4 regions of the Vibrio sp. ABH4_348 genome follow, and region 2 is predicted to be linked to each of the others. Evidence: predicted binding sites of a transcription regulator. Region 2 holds the regulator's gene; each other region holds the start of a gene.
The links. The regulator MetJ, encoded in region 2, represses methionine synthesis genes. The targets are predictions, from matches to a motif close to TTAGACNTNTANANGTCTAA.

Region 1 (4,219 bases), 1.2 Mb from region 2:
AATTTTTTCTACATCTTTATCGCCAAGAAATTCCCCGCCCACATTACATTTGGCAATGAAAGCAAAGTCTTGCTGCAACGCCTGTTGCTTTTCTTTGAGTTGAGCTTTAGCGACTGAGACGTCTGCTTTTTCGTGATAGATTTCTTTTAGATAGTCGATTTCAGCGTCACGCCATAACACTTCAAAACGCATGCGAACTTCGTGAATTCGGTTATAAATAGCTTCTAACTTGGTGCCCTTGTCGACAATATGTTCCGGCGTTGTAATCTTTCCGCAATCATGCAACCAGGCCGCAATACGGAACTCTCTTCTCTCAGCGTCATTTTTGAACTTGAAGTCTTTAAATTTGCCCTCAGATTGTTCTTCAACAATTTGTGCAAACAGCAATCCAAGTTCTGGAACTCGATTACAATGTCCTGCTGTGTACTTCGACTTGTCATCGATTGCTTGTGCAATCAGCTTAATAAAGCTTTCAACAAAAGCTTGCTGATGCAACTCGTGCGCTTTGATTTCTAATGCCATTTCTTTGATTGATTTAGAAAGCTGCCACACCTCTTTGATATTGGAATCGACAAAATCCACTTCATCAAATTTTCTTGATTTAATCTTTTGTGTTTCTTCAGTTAAACGAGTAATTGGAGTAACAATCGGTGTACCGAACAACCAAGCGACGGGCAGCAAAACCGCCATAATGGTGAGTGTCATACTGATCGAAGTCCAAAGTTGCTGGTTCGCTTCTGCTGTTACTACAGTTTTTGGAATAAGAACCACCAGATACTCCCCACTTGGATTGTTTTTGAACAAAGGAGCGACATAAACATAGCGTTCGCTCCCATCAACGTTTTGTTCAAGGATCTGTTGATGAGTTTCTGGCTGGTCAATTCGAGCCACAACGTTGGAGTAGTTGAGATGCTTACTTTTGGCTGTTGATTCACCAAACCATTTTTCTTCTAATGCTTTGCGATAAGATTCTGGGATGGCTAAGATCGCCTTGTTAATAATGTTGAGCACTGGCCGCTGCTCTTCATGAACTTGCAGATGAAAAGGCATCATAGGCAGTTCTTTCAACTCGACCAGTGACAGGTTATCGCCCGATTGACGAATCAATATTTGTTGGAGCACAGGCGTGACATCAACCAAGACTTCTACTTCACCTCGATTAAGTGCATTCAGTGAGTCCCTAGAACTCGTGTAAGTGACAAATTCGGATGTGGATAGGTAAGGTAATAGATGTAAGTCAAAACCACGCTCTTCAACAATACCAACACGAATATTGTCTAAATCAGATAAGTTCGTGATATTTCGCTCCTCATGAGAGAGAAACGAGATTGGCAATTGGAAGAGAGGCAAGCTAGAAATTCCAACCCGACTTCCCGACGCTTGAAGCATCTGAAGGCGTTGTGCCGCGAATTGATCTTTTAGATCTCGCCAACTAAAACCATTGACGTACTCAAAACTGAGGCCTGTCATTTGAGCAATTGCATTTACTAAATCAACGGAATAGCCGTCGGGTCGACCTGAACTAGCGTAATCAATTGGCGACCAATCATTTTGGTTCGAGACTAACATTGAATCAGAAAAGATAACAAAGCTGCGTTCTTGTTCAGACAAAGTTAGGTTCGGTAATTCTGGTAAGGATACGGTAGGGTTTCTCGCTTGATTGGTTGCCACCAGCTCGCCAGAACTGCCAATGACATAAGCTTCTATCCCTTGAGCATCGGCTAAGCCTAGTGTTTCATTGGTTAACTTCTCATTGACAGAAGAAAGCACAATATCAATACCAATAACCACCGAATCACTTTTTACCGAATAGGTCTGACCGGTAATTTTCAAGTGTTTAAACAAATACGGATTGGTTTTAAACACCCCTTGTTTGCCAGCACCTTCGTACCAAGGGCGTTGTGTCGGGTAATAGTTACTGTTTTCGTAGAGCTGGCGTGTTTGTACTAAGTCTTGAGTTAAAAAACGAGTGGATTTTATTCTACTAATACCCTCTTCATACACTTCAATCACGGCCCAGCGTTCATTGTCCGTCGCTTGCATCCGCTCTCTAACAATAGGTGCAGAGTTAAGATTGATAATTTGATAGAAACTGTCGTCTTTTCGCGCGTAGTAAATACTGTAAAACAGAGGGTTATCACTGAGTACCTGAATCAACAATTCTCTAATTTCTTGTTGAGTGAACTGACCATCTGAAGCAATCGACACATGGCGAAGTACTTTCGCGTTACTTGATGCAGTTACATCGATATCTTTCACAAAGTCACTCACGTCTGCTGACGCCATCGCCAATTGTCGCAATATTTGCTCTTGTGACATAGAACGCGCAAAATAATACTGAGTCGCGATAGCAAACACCGCCGTTACTAATGTCGCCAGCAAAAACATGGTTCCAACAGTAAAGCGAATAGAGAATCTTCTAGCCGTTAACGTTTTAACATTCATGCCCAAATCCGAACCTTAGAGCAGTTTTATTATTGGTTTTCCACATAAGTGTAGTTGCCAATTCAAAAATATATCCTCATTGATGCATATATTTTCATTTTAATGAGAACTCAATCGTTATGAACTGATGGATTCGTAGTCGAATTTACGGCACCAGAAAGGCCCATTCATTACCAAGCTCAAGTAAAAAGACTCTTCGCCGAGCCCATTAAAAAACCGCCCTTGCTGAATTTTTCAGTCGACAATCGTAGTTGGTTGCGATATTTTTGGATGTATAGACGTCCAGATTTACAAAGGAAGTAAGACAGTGCCAATCAAGATCCCTGACCAATTGCCTGCGAGTGATGTGCTTAGAAAAGAAAACATCTTTATCATGTCTGAATCGAGAGCATCGACTCAGGAAATACGCCCGCTTAAGGTATTGATCTTAAATTTGATGCCCAAAAAGATAGAAACGGAGACTCAGTTTCTACGCTTACTGTCCAACTCTCCTCTGCAAGTGGATGTCGAGCTGTTAAGAATCGATGACCGCCCTAGTAAAAACACGCCAACTGACCACATGGATAATTTCTATCGTCAGTTTGAAATGGTCAAAAACCGAAATTTTGACGGTTTGATAATCACTGGAGCACCGCTTGGCTTAGTGCAATTTGAAGACGTGATCTATTGGGATCACCTGCGCACAATTATGGAATGGGCAAAAAGTCATGTAACGTCATCTTTATATGTCTGTTGGGCGGCTCAAGCTGGACTCAAGTTACTGTACGACCTACCTAAACGAACTCGTAAAGAAAAGCTATCTGGCGTTTATCGCCACGTTATTCACGACCCTTGTAATCCAATACTGAGAGGGTTTGATGATACATTTCTTGCACCCCATTCACGATATGCAGATTTTTCACAAGAATTTTTAACAGAAAATACAGACCTTGATATTCTCGCAACCTCAGATGTTGCCGGCGTCTATCTCGCTGCTACCAAAGACAAGCGTAACGTCTTTGTAACCGGGCACCCAGAGTACGATTCTCATACGCTTCACAACGAGTATGTTCGCGACCTTGGCGAAGGGATGGAACCACAAATTCCTGTAAACTATTACCCCAACAACAATCCAGACAATCCGCCAAAAGCGAGCTGGCGCAGTCATGGGCATTTGCTGTTTACTAACTGGCTTAACTACTGTGTTTACCAGCAAACCCCTTATGATTTGGACGGCTTTAGCGAAGATAAATTTACCAAAGACGTTTAGTTCATCTAAATTACCTACAAATAAAGAGCCAACGACTGGCTCTTTATTTTTGGCTTTCCACAAGTTGCACCAAACAAACTGATACCTAAGTCGCATAGGATGACTCAACCTCTGTCAATTGAACTCAAGCGCCATAGAATATCTAGCTAAATCAACTGCACATTGCACCTAACACCGATTCGGAGTAAATGAATGAAACACATTGCTATTGTGTCAGCGTTATTTTTATCAGCATGTGTCACGATGGAAACCGGAGAGGTATCCAAACCCGTAGGCGATCCGATTGAGAGAGCTGAAACGCGTATCGCCCTTGGTATCGGATATATGGAACAAGGTGACATGGGACGCGCACGCGAAAACTTGGAATTGGCGCTAAAGCACGCGCCGAGTTACTATCGCGCACAAATCACCTTGGCGCACTATTTCGAGCAAGTCGGTGAAAACGATGCCGCTCATGACATGTATAAACGCTCGCTGCGTCAGAATCCAAGAAACGGTAATGTACTCAACAACTTTGGAACGTTT
Region 2 (4,219 bases):
ATCCATCCACATTCGTGGCACATGAGTGCCGGAGAAAAACCGCGGCGATTGAGAAAAATGAGTACTTGATTACCTGAGTCTAAATGCCTGCGCATTTCAGCGATCAGTGGCGCTGACAATCCGGCTTCCATATACAGGCCCTTGACATCAAGGACGCGATTGCGAGTAGCCACAGCTTTGCCCGCTCGCTGGCTCAATATTAGATGACGATATTTTCCAGATAGCGCGTTTTGCAACGTCTCCAAGGCTGGTGTCGCGCTACCAAGTATAATAGGAATGTTTTCCAAATTGGCCCGCATCACCGCGACATCTCTCGCGTGATAGCGCAAGCTATCTTGCTGTTTGTAGGACGTATCGTGCTCTTCATCCACCACAATCAAACCTAATGATTTGAAGGGCGTAAATAGCGCAGAACGCGTCCCAATAACTACGCCCGCGTTACCAGCTTTGGCATGCAACCAGGTTTGCAAACGCTCACTATCATTTAAGCCTGAATGAACAACGCAAATCGGAGTTTCAAACCGACGCTCAAACCGTTGAATGGTTTGTGGCGTAAGTCCAATTTCAGGAACTAAGACTAAGGCTTGTTTTCCTTTCGCTAGAACCGCTTCTATTGCTTGCAAGTAAACTTCGGTCTTACCTGATCCAGTGACCCCTTCGAGCAAAAACGTTCCAAACCCATGGCTATTGTTAATGGCTGCTAACGCAATGGCTTGTTCCTCGTTTACTCTCAGTGGCTGTTCTTGTGCCTGATGATCACCACTTATTAGAGATGAAACCTGTGATTCCACACAGTGAACCCATTTTTTTTCTAATAAGGTATTCAAAACACTCGATGAGATTTGCTTATCTAGCATGACTTGATGAGATTGGTTTTGCTTTTGCAACAGCTGCAAAACCTGCTGCTGTTTTACCGCACGCTTTAAGCTTTTCTCTAGTGCCAAATTGCCAGCAGAAGTAATGCTCCACGTTTTTTGCTTGGGGAACTCTGCGGCTTGCCCTTTTCTCAACAAGCTCGGTAGCGCCAACGCTAAGGTTTCACCGAGTGGGTATTGATAATACTGACTACACCAACGTAGAAGGCGATGTAGACTCTCCGGCAAAATAGCACCGTTATCCAACACGCGTTCTATCGATTTAAGTTTATTAACCGGGTAGTCAGACTGAACATTCAACTCGGTCACAACACCCACTAACTTTTGCCGTCCAAATGACACTAGGACGCGAGCCCCCAAGTCGGGAACACTGGAGCCTGATGATAAGTAGTCAAACTGTTTGTCTAAGGGAACCGGTAATGCGACTCGCACTATGCTGTGTGTCATTAGAAGCAATCAGATAGCAAAAGGGGTAGTTTAATGGATTCTATATCGGGTTGATACGGCACAGACAACATGATCCAAAAAATCAAAGGTATTCATTTTTGGCGAAAAAACCTGCCATACTGAGATTAGGATGAGCCGGTTAAAAAAAGTTCAAAATGGTTGATCGTGTAATCAGTAAGCTTTATCATACCGCGCCTTGATGTAATGGCTTGCCAAGTAAGCGGTTACAACAAGTTCCATTTATATTAACTACGTGTGGTGTCTGGCATCAGATTCAGATAGCGACACGGCCTAATTTGAGGTTCTCCCATGAAAACTGGTATCCACCCAGAATACAAAGCAGTAAGCGCAACTTGTTCTTGCGGTAACTCTTTCGAATTCCAATCAACTCTTGCTAAAGAGTCAATCCACCTAGACGTATGTGACAAGTGTCACCCGTTCTACACTGGTAAGCAGCGTATCGTTGATACTGGTGGTCGTGTTGACCGCTTTAACAAGCGTTTTGGCGCTCTATCAAGCAAGAAGTAATTCTGTTTTGATAAGAATGCAAAAAGGACGCCTCGGCGTCCTTTTTTAGTTTTTCTCGTTTTAAATTGCTACCAAAAAGCCCTAGCGGCAAACGCAGAGAGATATCACACAACCGATACCTCCTCTGAAATCAATGTCACCTTTTAAAAAATCAGGGTGCAAACATCAATCGTCGTATGCTTCGTACTCAATTCCCATTTCCGTCATGAGACGTTTTACTTCTGTAGGAATATCGTCTGGACGATCTTTACGCAAGTCTTCATCTGTTGGCAAAGGCTGACCGGTGTAGGCATGCAGAAATGCCTCGCACAATAACTCACTGTTGGTCGCATGTCGCAAGTTGTTAATTTGACGACGCGTACGCTCATCCGTCAGCACCTTAAGCACTTTTAGCGGAATAGAGACGGTAATTTTTTTTACTTGTTCGCTTTTTTTGCCATGCTCAGCATACGGGCTAATGTATTCGCCGTTCCAGTCTGCCATTACGCACCTTTTCTATAATTCGGTCTGAGATTCAGAGTTATTGCTTCTAAAGTCCACAATTTTAGCCAGATTTAAGGCTACAAGCAAAGACATATAGACGTCTAGAAGTGTTGACGTCTTATTTTTTGAGGCGTAAAGTACCAAATTATCTGGTATCAGTGCGTCGACTGAATGACCAAAGATAGGGTGAAAGGACCAAAGGAAGTATCATGAGCAAGTGTAAACCAGCAACGATTGCAGTAAGAACAGGTATTGAAGCGGATTCTCAGTACCATGCCGTCGTTCCTCCCATTTATCTGTCCACCAACTACGGCTTTCCGGAGTTTGGTGATGTACCTCATTATGATTACACGCGCTCTGGTAACCCAAACCGAGGTTTACTTGAAAAAGCCCTATACGAACTAGAATCTGGTTCGGGCGCAGTTATCACGAATTGTGGTACATCGGCGATTAACTTGTGGGTGACCACGTTTCTTGGTCCAGATGATCTGATTGTTGCACCACACGATTGTTATGGCGGCTCTTACCGTTTATTCAACACTCGCCGCAACAAAGGCGACTTTAAAGTCGAATTCATTGACCAATCGGACAAGCAAGCTTGGCAAGACGCTCTTGCTAAAAAACCTAAGTTAGTTTTGCTAGAAACCCCTTCTAACCCTCTGGTTCGCGTAGTTGATATCGAGCAATCTTGTCGAGAAGCGCACGCCGCTGGGGCACTGGTTGCCGTAGACAACACCTTCCTAACACCAATTTACCAAAAGCCAATTGAGCTGGGTGCGGATTTTGTTATTCACAGCACTACCAAATACATCAATGGTCATTCTGATGTCATTGGCGGAGTTATCATCGCAAAAGACGAAAAACATGCTGAAGAACTAGCCTGGTGGGGCAACTGTATTGGCGCAACAGGTACACCTTTTGATAGTTACATGACTTTACGTGGTTTACGTACTTTAGGTGCTCGTATGCGGGTGCATGAAGAAAGCGCGAACAAGATCTTGGCGTTTCTGCAAACTCAAGCAAGTATTGGCAAGATTTATCACCCTAGCCTAACCGATCACCCTGGCCACGATATTGCCAAGAAGCAGCAATCCGGGTTTGGCAGTATGTTGAGTTTTGAATACGCCGGCTCTTTTGAACAGCTGCAAGTTTTTGTTAGTAGTTTGAAACTCTTCTCGCTTGCCGAATCGCTAGGCGGAGTGGAAAGCTTGATTTGTCACCCTGCCACTATGACCCATCGCGCCATGGGAGAAGAAGCACTCGCAGAGGCCGGAGTGTCTCATCAACTGCTGCGTTTATCAGTGGGACTAGAGGATGCCGATGACCTCATCGAAGATCTCACTCAAGCTTTAGACATTGCAAGCAAAACCAAATAAGGCATAGGCAGGTAAGCACAATCATGACGATTTTAAGAGAATTGCATAAATTTGGTGGCAGTAGTCTTGCCAATGCTGAATGTTATCGCCGCGTTGTAGAAATTTTGTCGCAATATCCATCAAACCAAGATTTGATTGTAGTGTCGGCTGCAGGCAAAACGACCAATAAGCTAATCGAGTATTCAGAGGCACTCGAGAAAGACGGACGTTTGGCCCACGAAGTGTTACAAGAACTGCGTCAGTTTCAAGTAGGCTTGGTCGATGACTTAATCACATCAAAAGCAAAAGATTCATTACTCACCCAGCTTTCCGATGAGTTTTCAACGCTAGCGAACCTTGAAGCACCAATTGATCAAACAACCCGTGCAGCGATTTTGGGCCATGGTGAAACCTGGTCTTCGCGTCTACTTGCTGCGCTGCTTACCCAGAGTGATTTGCCCGCTGTCCAACAAGATTCAAGAACGTTTTTAAGAGCAGAAGCTGGTGCACAACCTGAAATTGACCGAGCGG
Region 3 (4,219 bases), 2.6 Mb from region 2:
TACCGCCACCAACAACTAGTTGGTCTGCCACTTTAGAAAGAGACTCAAGAACCGTAAGCTTAGTTGATACTTTTGAACCACCAACGATAGCAACAAGTGGGCGCTCTGGGTTATCCATCGCTTTACCAAGTGCTTCTAGTTCTGCCGCAAGAAGAGGACCAGCACATGCTACTGGAGCATTCATACCAACGCCGTGAGTAGACGCTTGCGCACGGTGAGCCGTACCGAACGCGTCCATTACGAAGATGTCACAAAGAGCTGCATATTTCTTAGATAGCGCTTCTTCGTTCTTCTTCTCGCCTTTGTTAAAGCGAACGTTTTCTAGAACAACAAGCTCACCTGCATTTAGTTCAAGACCATCTAGGTAATCTTTTGCTAGTTTAACGTCGCAATCTAGAGCGTCGTTTAGGTAGTTAACAACTGGTTGTAGAGAGAACTCTTCAGCGTATTCGCCTTCTGTAGGACGACCTAGGTGAGACGTTACCATTACTTTCGCACCTGCTTCCAAGCAGTGCTTAATTGTAGGTAGTGAAGCTAGAATACGTGCATCCGAAGTCACTTTGCCTTCTTTTACTGGTACGTTTAGATCCGCACGAATAAATACACGTTTACCTGCGAGTTCCAGGTCAGTCAACTTGATTACAGACATGATTTGTCCTCTCAAACAAAAAGTAAATTTAAATTATTGGGCTCGGCTTCCTGCCAAACCAATAAGAATTTTTGATTCTTACCAATACTTGCGCTGTATATGGGGGCAAGCTTATTTATTTCAAGCCTAAAAATAATGCAAACTAATCTGCTTCAAACATAGCTAGCGTTGTATCGAGCATCCGGTTTGCAAAGCCCCATTCGTTGTCACACCACACCAGCATTTTTACTAGATGGCCATTACTGACACGAGTTTGCGTCCCATCTACGATCGCACTGTGAGGATCGTGATTAAAGTCGATGGATACCAGCGGCGCCTCAGTATAGTCAACGATGCCACTTAATGTACACCGAGCAGCATCAATTATGGTTTGATTTACGTCATTAACTTTCACATTTGTATTAATTGTGACACTTAAATCCATCGCAGTCACATTTACAGTGGGAACTCTGACGGAAATCGCTTCAAATTTGTTGGAAAATTTCGGGAATATTCTTTCAATACCCTTATGCAGTTTGGTATCGACTGGAATGATAGATTGACTCGCCGCCCGTGTCCGACGCAGGTCATTGTGGTAAGCGTCTATCACCTGCTGATCATTCATGGACGAGTGAATCGTAGTGATGGTTCCAGAATCAATACCGAAGGCATCATCCAATGCTTTGATAATCGGGACAATACAGTTAGTCGTACACGATCCATTAGATACGACATTTTGCTGCGCGGTTAATGTCTCGTGATTCACACCATAAATAACTGTGTTATCCACATCAGCACTACCTGGGTGTGAGAAAAGCACCTTCTTTGCACCAGCTTCGATATGAGCTTGGCCATCTGCTTGCGAGCCATAAACACCGGTACAATCGAGAACTATATCTACTTCCAAATCTCGCCACGGTAGTAGATCGATTTCACTTGAATGCAAAATTCGGATCGAATCAAAATCACCATCCGCTCTATGTATATAAAGGTGTTCCTGGTCATTTGTTACTTTTCGAGCAAATCGACCATGGCTGGTATCATATTGAAGTAGATGAGCCATGGCGTCCGGCTGAGCGAGTTCATTTACTGCAACAACTTTGATAGCTTGGTGCTTTCCGCTCTCGTAAACCGCTCGAAGTACGTTCCGACCGATACGACCAAATCCATTTATCGCAACTTTTAGCATGTGAAGATCTGATGTGGCTAATAAATAATGTGCGACAAATAGTAACCGATTGCGTGACACCGCGCACTATTTACTCGCAGCTTCGGTTTCAACGTTCAATTAATTGCTAGACAAAGTCGTTACTAACGGTATATTTCAGTTAAGACATTGATTTCTAATCTTTGACTTATCAGCTTTCTGTGTTTTCATTTTTTCACTGAGGGTCAAATAATGTCTGATCAAACTCACTATTGCCAACGATGTGATGCATTAACCGCTTACAAAGAAACTTTAGAGCGAAAGCCAAGCTCTTACGATAGTTTTGATACTTGGTACAAAAGAATCATGTTAGTCGTTCGAGAGTTCATTAATGGTGGTCACTACTTCAACATGGACAGATACCTAATCTGTAAAGTATGTGGACATCGAACCAAAGAGAACCTAGGTAACGAGTTCGAGTAACATAAATTTTCGCCTTTAGCCCTCTGATTTTAGAGGGCTTTTTTATTCCTATTTAAGATCTAAACTACTCTCTATCACATATAACTTTCCTAAACTGAAATATGATAGACGTCAAAAATTGCTTGAATTTCTTTCATTCGATCCTAAAATAGACGTCTAGATGTAAATACACCTAATTGAATTATTTTTGTTCGACTCTTTCTGATCGAATAACTGTAAAAGTGGAACTGTTATGGCTAAGCACCTTTTTACTTCTGAATCTGTATCAGAAGGTCATCCAGATAAAATTGCAGATCAAATCTCTGACGCAGTACTAGACGCGATCATCGAGCAAGATCCTAAAGCCCGTGTAGCGTGTGAGACATACGTAAAAACGGGTATGGTGATGGTCGGTGGTGAGATCACCACATCAGCTTGGGTAGACATTGAAGAACTCACCCGTAAAACAGTTCGCGAAATTGGTTACGTTCACTCTGACATGGGTTTTGATGCCGACTCTTGTGCGGTTCTAAACACCATCGGTAAGCAATCACCTGACATAAACCAAGGTGTTGATAAGGCAGACCCTAAAGAGCAAGGCGCTGGTGACCAAGGTATTATGTTCGGTTACGCAACAAACGAAACTGACATTTTGATGCCAGCACCTATTACTTACTCTCACCGTCTTGTTCAAAAACAAGCTGAAGTACGTAAAAATGGTTCTCTACCTTGGTTGCGTCCAGATGCAAAATCTCAGGTTACCTTCCAATACGACCAAGGCAAAATTGTTGGTATTGATGCCGTTGTATTATCAACTCAACACTGTGATTCAATTTCAACGCCAGATCTGCGCGAAGCGGTAATGGAAGAAATCATCAAGCCAGTTCTACCAACAGAATGGCTAACTAAAGATACCAACTTCTTTATCAACCCAACTGGCCGCTTTGTAATTGGTGGTCCAATGGGTGACTGTGGTCTAACAGGTCGTAAAATCATCGTAGATACCTACGGTGGTGCTGCTCGCCACGGTGGTGGCGCATTCTCTGGTAAAGATCCATCAAAAGTTGACCGCAGTGCTGCTTACGCGGCTCGTTATGTAGCGAAAAATATCGTTGCTGCTGGTCTAGCTGACCGTTGTGAAATTCAGCTTTCATACGCTATCGGGGTTGCTGAGCCAACTTCAATCATGGTTGAAACATTTGGTACTGAAAAAGTATCACAAGACATCATTGTTGAAGCAGTACGCCAGAACTTCGATCTGCGTCCATATGGTTTGCAAGAAATGCTGAACCTACTTCAGCCTATCTACCAAAAGACTGCAGCTTACGGCCACTTCGGTCGTGAGGAATTCCCATGGGAAGCAACTGACAAAGCACAACTTCTTAAAGAGTTTGCTGGTCTGTAAAAAGAACTTCAACAGCATAAAATCAAGCCTCGCAAATGCGAGGCTTTTTTATTGAACGCGCTTCGCTTGCTCCTTCCAAAGAACTTAATTAGTTTCATTCCGTTTACCACCAGTACACTCTTGTTGGTCAGTAGCACATCTTTTTCCCACTTTTATTTTATGGTTATACCGTAATAAACCATTGCAATAAAAACCAAACTGTTCGATATTTAAACAGATGTTGCGAGTTTGTTAACTTCGCATAACAACTAAATTCGAGTGACGCTATTTCCAGTGGAACTCTTAAGTACATCAAACAAGGAGGATATATGCCTCGAACAGTTAATCCGTCAGAACTGGATCACAAGGAAAAGAGCCAGCCTGATCACGAGTACGCTAGAACCGTACCTTGCAATCAGTTAAGCGTTTCCGCCCCATTTCATTGGTTGTCCCTTGCCCTTCATGATTTTATCCGTATGCCCGGCATCAGTTTGGTATACGGTTTTTGCTTTATGATTGCGGCCATTGGTATTGTATTTTTGGTCGAGTGGCAAGGAACCCATCTAGTTGTAATGCCTAGTCTTGTTGTCTACATGTT
Region 4 (4,219 bases), 1.6 Mb from region 2:
AAAAATGTTAACCGAACTTTTCCCTTGACCTGTCCTCGCTAATTAACTCGGGTATAATCTCGGACAATTTGTTTTCTCTGCTTTTAAATTATGCCGTTATTCAACAGTGCTACCGCGCTAATCTTTCCTGGTTTGGTCATTACCCAATTATTGTTAACTGTCATTTTGTTAAAGGGCGATATTTGCCCGGGACAACGAGGCCGTGTCCACAAGCTGTTTCCGATTATTGCTGTTTTGTGGCTAGGGTATGCCGTACAGCAAATAATGGCGCTGGCGATTATCGCGACCTTGGCGTACTTCTACACGCAAGTCAAAGTCAGTAAAACACGAGACTCCGGGCCAACTTGGTTGTTGTTTCTAATCAATGGACTGAGCTTTGGCATGCTTGCCGGTCATTTTGCCTCATTGCCTTTGGGAAGTGGGTTAATGGTGTTGGCTCAAGCAGCGTTAATTGGCGCGGCATTCACCCACTTGTTATTGCTGGTCGCTCGAAGCAGGTTACAAGCTTTCCATAGAATCTTGCCCTTTATCGGTGTGATTGCAACTATGGCAGTTTGCGTGATTGTATTAATTCTTGCATCGTCACTAGAGCAGAGCGAGTTAGAATTGTTCACTCAGACGTTGCTGTGGGTGCTACCGGCCAGCATATTGGCAGTTGTGATATGGTGTTGGCACATCCTCAAAAATTCACTCCCTATTAAGTTTCAGTTGAGCCTAAGTTTATCAATTGTGTTTGTCAGCCAGTTGTTTCTTATGCTAAGTACCTAGCCGATAAAGACAAATAGATATATTTATCAATAACCAGTTTTTTCAATCAAAATAGACTACTTTTAAATAAGGAAATCCTTTCAATTTAGGAGTGGAAACTATGGATATGAGTCAGCTTGGCGCGGTAGAAAATGCAATCCTACTCGGCATCGTCAATGAGAAGCTTCGTTTGGAGTGTGATAACTTGGATGAGTTGGTGAGTGTCTACGAACTGGATCGTCAACAAGTAATAGATAAATTGGATGGTCTTGGTTTTCATTACGATCCTTTGACCAACCAATTTAAGAGAATTTAGTGTCAATAAACTTTAATTTTTGGTGGCTGCATACAGGGCGGCCATCTTGACACCATCTAGATGTTGTTTACATTGCTGCCTTGCGGTGGAGAAAAAAGCATCAAGATAGCGCTTGTCTTTTTCACTATTTCGTACAGCGGCAAACAATCGTCTCCAAAGCCCGTTACCAAGCGATATATCGGCGACCAAACCCTGTCGCGAAAACTCGCTGATTGCCCAATTTGGCAGCGCGGCAACCCCCAAACCAGCGGAAACCATTTGAACCAACATCAGGGTGTTATCCGCTTGTTTCCACTTGACCGGCTCTACGCCTTTTGGATGTAAAAAGTGCTTTACCACATCAAGACGTTGTTTTTGCACTGGGTAGCTAATCATGGTTTGGTCTAACAAATCTTCAGGCTTGATTTGAGGCTGGCTGGCAAGTGGATGATTGGGGGCGGTCACCAAGCGCATTTCAAAATCAAACAATGGTTCGTAATGAACCTCACTTCGCGGTTGAATGTCTGAAGTAATCACCAAATCCAACTCTCCGTTAAGCAGTGCGGGTAGGGGTTCAAACCCGAAACCTGAAGAGAAATCGAGAGTAACGGACGGCCAAGCCACTTGATATTCTTTTAACGCCGGCATCAACCACTGGAAACACGAGTGACATTCTATTGCCATATGCAGGCGACCATTCACATCCTCTTTTAGACTGGCGAGGTCATTTTCCGCTTTGGCTAACTTAGGTAATAACTCGTCTGCAAGTGACAATAGTATTTGACCTTCTGGTGTGAATCGGACTGGGCGGGTTTTTCGCAAGAATAGTTGACCGCCGATACGTGTTTCCAAGTCTTTCAATTGGTGCGATAAGGCGGATTGCGTAAGGTGTAAAGAGGTAGCCGTAGCGGTCAAACTTCCCGTGTCTCGCAGTGATGAAATCGTTTTTAAGTGTTTTAACTCAATCATGAACCAGCCTCATATCCAATGTGAAAACCGTGAATTATCTTAACATACAGTTATGTTTTAGAGCTGTAAACATCTAGACGTCTATTTATTGAAATTAATGTATTGGTCGATAACTATGAATTTTAATAATGATCAAGTTGAGTATTTACTGATTGTTTATCAAGTTTAAACCTCTCATATTTTAAGTCATCAGTTTCACAGGCTCCGCAAGAATGCAAAAGCTTGAAAAATATAAAACTTAAAAATAGGAAATCACGATGACAAGAGCACACGTACTGGGCTACCCCCGTATTGGCGAAAAAAGAGAGTTAAAATTTGCGTTAGAAAAGTACTGGCGTGGAGACATAGACCAAGCGGAACTGAAGGCCGTTGGCTGTGACTTGCGAAAACAGAATTGGAAAACACAAGCCGATTCCAATTTGAGTACAGTGTCTGTTGGTGATTTTGCTTGGTATGACCAAGTATTGACGACGTCACTACTGCTTGGTCACGTACCCAAACGTCATAGAAACGGCTTCCCTACATTAGATACCATGTTCAATATCGCTCGGGGTCGCTCTCAGGTTCAATGTGGCTGTGGTGGCGCTTCCGACAAACAAGTCGATGGCCAAGCCGCGTCAGATATGACCAAGTGGTTTAATACTAACTACCACTACATTGTTCCTGAGTTCAGCTCAGACGATAGATTTGAGGTCAGCTGGCAACAATTATTCGAAGAAGTCAAAGAAGCCAAGGACGCTGGACATGATGTAAAACCTGTTTTACTAGGTCCTCTTAGTTACCTTTATTTGGGCAAAGAAGTTGAGCCAGATTTTGATCGTTTAACTTTGTTGCCACGGTTACTGACGGCTTATCAAGGTATTTTGGCCAAGTTGGTCTCGCTAGGTATTGACTGGGTACAAATCGACGAGCCTATATTGGCACTAGAGCTAGAAGCCAAATGGTTAAACTCGTTTAAACTGGCGTATCAAGTACTGCGCACTGATATTAAGGTCTTACTGACCACTTACTTTGACTCTGTTGAAAGTGTTTTAGATACCATAGTGACTTTGCAAGTCGATGGGCTGCATATTGACCTTTCTGCAGCCCCGGAGCAATTATCAGCCGCTTTATCAAAACTGCCACAGCATTGGGTGTTATCTGCCGGGATAATTAATGGCAGAAATGTGTGGCGAGCCGACTTGGAACACAGCTTTAATCTGTTAATCCCGGCCAAAGAGCAACTAGGTGAAAGATTGTGGGTAGCGAGTTCTTGCTCTTTGTTACACAGCCCAGTTAATTTGGAACTCGAGACAGAACTGAGTGACGAACGATACCAATGGTTTGCATTTGCCAAACAAAAAGTGGCCGAAGTCGGACTGTTAGCCAAGGCGCTATCCGGAGATGAAAGCGCAATAACCGCTTGCTCTGAATACAGTCAGCCGATTCAAAAGAGACAAGGCAATACATCAGTTCATAAAGCTGCGGTACAGAATAGGCTCGCAGGTATTTCTACTGAAATGGCGGAGCGCAGTGAGCCTTATGCTGTTCGAAGTAACGCGCAACGAAAAGCCCTATCTTTACCGCTTTTCCCAACAACAACGATAGGATCGTTTCCTCAAACCAATGAGGTTAGAGCTGTGCGAAGCGACTACAAAAAAGGCGCAATTTCTGCCGAGCAATACCGAGATGCAATTAAACACAATATTGCTGACGCAATAACGAGGCAAGAAGCACTCGATTTGGATGTATTGGTTCACGGCGAAGCCGAGCGAAATGACATGGTGGAGTACTTCGCTGAGCATCTCGCTGGCTTTCAAACCACTCAGTTTGGTTGGGTGCAGAGCTTCGGTTCACGTTGTGTGAAGCCAGCAATTGTCGTGGCAGACATCGAACGTGAAGATCCGATTACTGTCGAGTGGACTAAATTCGCTCAGTCGTTAACCAGTAAAAAAGTGAAGGGCATGCTTACCGGGCCGGTAACGATCTTGTGTTGGACTTTTCCAAGAGAGGACATTTCAAGAGAGCAAATTGCTAATCAGTTGGCGCTGGCGCTGAGAGATGAAGTCGCCGACTTACAAGCATCAGGTATTGATATTATTCAAATTGACGAGCCGGCAATTCGAGAGGGTCTGCCGCTGAAAAAAGCTCAGCATCAAGAGTACCTGAATTGGGCAGTGTCGGCGTTCAGAATTGCTGCAGGGTCAGCTAAGCCGCAAACGCAGATTC

Region 1: a site for MetJ is predicted at 2,712-2,731, ahead of metA (homoserine O-succinyltransferase MetA). Genes of this name have one in related genera too.
Region 3: a site for MetJ is predicted at 2,407-2,426, ahead of metK (methionine adenosyltransferase). Genes of this name have one in related genera too.
Region 4: a site for MetJ is predicted at 2,077-2,096, ahead of metE (5-methyltetrahydropteroyltriglutamate--homocysteine S-methyltransferase). Genes of this name have one in related genera too.

Annotation. Positions count from the first base shown of each region.
Region 1 covers NZ_JBSWVW010000001.1:1,493,856-1,498,074, forward strand. Annotated here, with positions in the region: gene ACXAFJ_RS06665 (HD domain-containing phosphohydrolase) at 1-2,445, opposite strand, end outside; gene metA (homoserine O-succinyltransferase MetA) at 2,753-3,694, shown strand; gene pilW (type IV pilus biogenesis/stability protein PilW) at 3,887-4,219, shown strand, end outside.
Region 2 covers NZ_JBSWVW010000001.1:2,727,448-2,731,666, forward strand. Annotated here, with positions in the region: gene priA (primosomal protein N') at 1-1,322, opposite strand, end outside; gene rpmE (50S ribosomal protein L31) at 1,632-1,850, shown strand; gene metJ (met regulon transcriptional regulator MetJ) at 2,016-2,333, opposite strand; gene ACXAFJ_RS12520 (O-succinylhomoserine (thiol)-lyase) at 2,543-3,709, shown strand; gene ACXAFJ_RS12525 (bifunctional aspartate kinase/homoserine dehydrogenase II) at 3,733-4,219, shown strand, end outside.
Region 3 covers NZ_JBSWVW010000001.1:170,526-174,744, reverse strand. Annotated here, with positions in the region: gene ACXAFJ_RS00935 (phosphoglycerate kinase) at 1-649, opposite strand, end outside; gene epd (erythrose-4-phosphate dehydrogenase) at 792-1,817, opposite strand; gene ACXAFJ_RS00925 (hypothetical protein) at 2,028-2,258, shown strand; gene metK (methionine adenosyltransferase) at 2,491-3,642, shown strand; gene ACXAFJ_RS00915 (DUF2189 domain-containing protein) at 3,951-4,219, shown strand, end outside.
Region 4 covers NZ_JBSWVW010000001.1:1,146,341-1,150,559, forward strand. Annotated here, with positions in the region: gene ACXAFJ_RS05135 (EAL domain-containing protein) at 1-11, shown strand, start outside; gene ACXAFJ_RS05140 (hypothetical protein) at 91-768, shown strand; gene ACXAFJ_RS05145 (DUF4250 domain-containing protein) at 869-1,063, shown strand; gene metR (HTH-type transcriptional regulator MetR) at 1,076-2,011, opposite strand; gene metE (5-methyltetrahydropteroyltriglutamate--homocysteine S-methyltransferase) at 2,269-4,219, shown strand, end outside.